DNA from 2 places in the Arthrobacter sp. MYb221 genome. Region 2 is predicted to be linked to the other one. Evidence: predicted binding sites of a transcription regulator. Region 2 holds the regulator's gene; the other holds the start of a gene.

Region 1 (2,398 bases), on a different contig from region 2:
GAGGTGCATTTCATCGATGAATATCAGTGTTTGGCCCTCGGCGTCGGCTACCTCTTCGAGCAGGCCGGTCAGCCGCTGTTCGAAGTCACCGCGGTACCGGGTGCCGGAGAGCATGCCGGGCAGGTCGATGGAGATCAGCTGGACGCCACGGATCTGCTCCGGGACTTCATCGGCAACGATGGCACGGGCGAGCCCCTCGGCGATGGCGGTTTTGCCGACGCCTGCCTCACCGATGAGCACCGGGTTGTTCTTGGTTCGACGGGCCAGGATCTCAATGGTCTGGGCCAATTCGTCCTCGCGGCCGATGACCGGGTCGATCTGGCCGTCGGAGGCCAGCGCCGTCAGGTCGGTACCGTAGCGTTCCAGCATAGAGACATCTTGCTCTTCGCCGGACTCTGCCTCTCCCGTCTGGGCGCGCTGGGCCTGCTCCATGGCTGCCTGCTGCAGGGACTGGCCGGTGATACCGTGCTGCGCGAGTAGCACGCCCACAGGAGATTCGGGGGAGAAGACAAAGGCGAGGAACAGGTGTTCCGGGTCGATGTAAGTCGAACCGTAATTTCGAGCGACCTGATAGGCATCGAAAAGGCTGCGCTGGGCGGCGGAGGAGAGGCGTGATGGCTTCTCGGTGGCTTCTTCCCGACGTGGCAAGCGTTCGATGGCGTCTTTGGCCAGGGCTTCCAGATCAACGCCCATGGCGCTCAAGTGCTGGCCAGCGGGTTCGGTGCGAAGCAGCGCGACCAGCAGGTGCAGTGCGTCGATTTCTGCATGACCGTTTTCATGTGCGAAGGCAGCCGCGGTGGACACTGCTTCGTGGGTGCGCTGCGAGAGCAGGCGGGTAATGTCGATGGGTCGCGCGGCTTGGGTGCGCGAGGAAAGGAACCGGGAGAGGAATTCCTCGAACGAGCCATCTGACGAGGAACCGAAAAATGCTGGCAAGTGAGCCTCCTAATAGAAACTTGAGTGGTCTATGCTCATGTTCAACGTAATACGAGCGAATCTATTCCCGCAATCTCGGTCAAGGCAACAATAAGAGGCCGAGTTCACAACTCTAGGCTTGGCGGGAGATCTCAACGAGTCCTAGCCTGGCTGCGGCCACAAGTGCCTGCACACGGTCGCGTACTTCGAGCTTCATGAAGATTTTCGCCATATGGGTTTTCACCGTCGCCTCGGAGATCACGAGCTGTCGGCTAATTTCCGTATTATTGAATCCCTTTGCCAAAAGATCCAATATCTGCATTTCGCGATTAGTTAGTCCGAGATCTTCGATAAGTCCTGCAATGTCGTGCGATTTACTATAGACGTTTTTTACAGCGGAGATTAGATCAGAAGAAACCGACGGGGAGATAGCCGCCGAACCTTGGTGAACGGCATGGACTGCCGCGATGATTTCGGCCGGTTCCGTGTCCTTCACGAGGTAGCCGCTGGCTCCGGCCATGAGGACCGGAACTAGATAGTCATCAGACGAAAAGGCCGTAATTGCAAGGACTGCTGGGCTGTTTTGGGCGGCCTTGATAATTTTGGTCGCTTCAATCCCGTCCATAATTGGCATTTGCAAATCCATAAGAACAACGTCTACATCATTTGTTTCACAATAATTAACCGCACCTTCACCATTTTCTTGAGTATTAACGGTCACAATTCGACGATCAGTTGCTAGGATCGTGCTAAGCGCATGCCGAATCAGCGGCTCGTCATCGACGATGAGCACCTTAATCTGTTCCATTGGAGTCCTTTGAACGGTGGTTGGCACAAGAACCAACCTGGCATGAATCGAAGTATATAAGTTCAAGAGTTTGGGGTTTGAAATGAAAGCTTTAAAGATCTTGGCGGTGGCCGCGCTGGCGGCAACTCCGTTGGCGTTTGCCGCGCCTGCTATGGCGGCACCAGTGGCAGAACCTACCTATTCTTCATCGGGCGTTGCGAATCCTGCCGGTTGGGGCACTGACTTCTCTAAATGGGTGTGCGAGAATTACGGCTACGCTTGCGGTTAGCGGCATATTTGACTTTACCCGCAACCAGGTAAAGTATTCCGCATATGAGACTGCGAATAAAAACCGCCCTGACTAAGCTTTTTGCTGGTCGGGGCGTTGTCGTCTGGACGGGTATTCTCGCCTTTGTCGCCATTACAGCGACTGAGGGATACACCTTGCTTCAGGACGGGATTGATAATTCGTCCTCGAGCGTTATTCGCGGGGTGGCCGTTGGGTTGCTGCTGTCCGCCTCGTTGGCGATCGGAATGCGATGGGTTGCCACTTCGCTCGGCATGTATCTAGCCACGCTCTTTTTCTTCTTCTGGGATGGCGGCCTCTTGCTATGGCTGGTCTTCTCGCTCGTTATCTTCAGTGTTCTCGCGGCGACGGTTGCATCTTCACTGGTGCGTAATTGGTATCTGGTGATG
Region 2 (2,398 bases):
TCCGAGGCCAACTCGGTGCTTTCCGATAAGGAAGAGCGCGAACAATACGACGCCATCCGCGCCATGGGTGGAGGCGCCCGGTTCAGCGCCGGCGGAGCTGGCGGCGCCCCGGGCGGCCAGGCGGGATTCGACGACGTCTTCTCCAACCTCTTCGGCGGTGGGGGAGGCCCGCGCGGCCGCGGCGGACAGCCCGACTTCTCCGATCTCTTCGGCGGCGGGGCTGGATTCGGCGGCGGATTCGGCCAAAGCGCCCCGCCGCGCAAGGGAGCTGACCGGACGGCCAGCACCACCATCTCCTTCGCTGGTTCCATCAAGGGCACCACCATCGGATTGCGTGAGCAGAGCGGTGAAGTCATTGACGTGCGTGTTCCGGCAGGAATCAAGGATGGCCAGTCGGTGCGCGTGCGTGGACGAGGCCAACCTGGCGGAGCCGGCAACGGCGACCTGCTGGTCAAGGTCAAGGTCACCGAGCACCCGTTCTTCAAACGCGAAGAGAACAACATTCGTGTGCACCTGCCGGTTACCTTTGATGAGGCAGTCCTCGGAGCCAAGATCCACGTGCCGACTCTCGACGGGGAACAAGTAGCCGTGAAGGTGCCCGCCGGTTCGAACTCGGGTCGTACCTTGCGCCTGAAGGGGCGTGGGGTGAAGACCTCGAAGTCCACCGGTGACATGCTGATCGTCTTGGACGTGGTGATTCCACAGAACCTGAACGACAAGGCGAAGGCGGCCATCGAAGACTTCGCTGCCGCCACCGCGGGGGAAGATCCTCGCGTGGGTCTTGAAGCCAAGGCCAGGCTCTAGGATTAATCCAGGAGCGATGTAATGCAACGCGGCGGCGTGCCCCGAAAGGGGCACGCCGCGGTGGACAATGGATGTATCCCCAGCAGCGGAAGTAAGGAGACTGAATTTCATGGCCCACGAGTTCTTGCGACCTGTATTCGTCATTTCAGTCGCCGCGCAACTAGCCGACATGCATCCGCAGACGCTGCGGCAATACGACCGCATCGGATTGGTCTCTCCAAGCCGCCAAGCCGGCAAGCAGCGTCGCTACTCTCAACGTGATGTTTCGCTGCTGCGCCAGGTGCAGCTGCTGAGCAAGGAAGGCGTTTCGCTCGAAGGCATTAAACGCATCATCGAGCTGCAAAACCAGGTAGCCCACCTCCAGGGTCAAGTGGCCGAACTGCGCGATGAGCTGCACGCGGTCCAGCAAGGCCAAACCCGGGTCTTCGCCGCGGGTACGGCCGCCGGAGATGTGGTGTCCATGGCCCGTGGCATGCGCCCGGCACGCCGCGAGCCAAGCGTCACCCTATTTACCACCCGCCGCGCCATCGGCCGCTAGTCCCGCGCTCCGCGTACCTCTCGCACCCTCGGCGGCGCCTCTCAGCGATTTCAACTGGCCATTTGCCAGCATCCGGATTAGTCTCAGAATAACGTGATCCACCTCACCTTTCGTGAATCGCGCAGTTGCACACCGGAGCACCGTTCCGGACCAGAAAATAGTGCAGCAGGACTGTTTTGAGAACGGAGAGCTTCGTGCAGGAACATCTTTCAGCAACGGCGCACTTTCAGCCGACACCTTCGGTTTCCGCGACCCCCGGTTTGCCGGTGCGCGCATGAAATCATATGCCCAGGGCGAAACAGGTGCACAGCTTCTCGACGAAACCATCGGCGCAAATTTAGAGCGTACCGTCGCCAAGTACGGTGAACGTGAAGCGCTCGTGGAGGTCGCCAGCGGAAGAAGATGGTCATGGAATGAGCTAGACCAGGCGGTCAACGACCTCGCACGCGGTCTGCTCGCGGCGGGCCTTCAGCAAGGCGACCGGCTGGGCATTTGGGCGCCGAACTGCGCCGAGTGGACGCTCACGCAATATGCCACCGCAAAAATCGGCGTGATCCTGGTGAACGTCAATCCGACATATCGCAGCCACGAATACTCCTACGCGGTCAATCACAGTGGCCTGCGAATGCTGATCACCATGTCCCGCTTCAAGACAAGCAACTATCGAGACATGGTCGAACGCTGCGCGGTGGACACCCCAACCCTTGAGCGGGTGGTTTACCTCGACACCGAGGACTGGACCGAACTAATCCACGGCGGACAGGGCGTGGAAGCGGGGCAGGTCGCGCAACGCCTGGCGCAGACGGCCCCGGATCAAGCGATTAATATTCAATACACCTCGGGGACCACCGGATATCCGAAAGGCGCAACGCTCAGCCATCGAAATATCTTGAACAACGGGTTCTTCGTCACCCAGACCATTCGGCTTGGACCGGAAGATCGGCTCTGCATCCCGGTGCCGTTTTATCACTGCTTTGGCATGGTGATGGGTAATCTCGGATGCACCGCGCACGGTACCACCATGGTGATTCCCGCCCCGAGCTTCGATGCCGAAAC

What was found. Region 2 encodes HspR, which represses chaperone genes until heat shock. Its sites were predicted from a motif close to AAGTTGAGTCNNNNNGACTCAACTT; they were not measured.
Region 1: CQ015_RS11085 (ATP-dependent Clp protease ATP-binding subunit) is a predicted target of HspR. The motif match lies at 954-978, and genes of this name have one in related genera.

The regions. Positions count from the first base shown of each region.
Region 1 is NZ_PCPW01000008.1:21,787-24,184, forward strand. Features, by position in the region: gene CQ015_RS11085 (ATP-dependent Clp protease ATP-binding subunit) at 1-936, opposite strand, end outside; gene CQ015_RS11090 (response regulator transcription factor) at 1,049-1,723, opposite strand; gene CQ015_RS11095 (histidine kinase) at 2,036-2,398, shown strand, end outside.
Region 2 is NZ_PCPW01000007.1:135,517-137,914, reverse strand. Features, by position in the region: gene CQ015_RS10550 (DnaJ C-terminal domain-containing protein) at 1-804, shown strand, start outside; gene CQ015_RS10545 (heat shock protein transcriptional repressor HspR) at 914-1,342, shown strand; gene CQ015_RS10540 (AMP-binding protein) at 1,617-2,398, shown strand, end outside.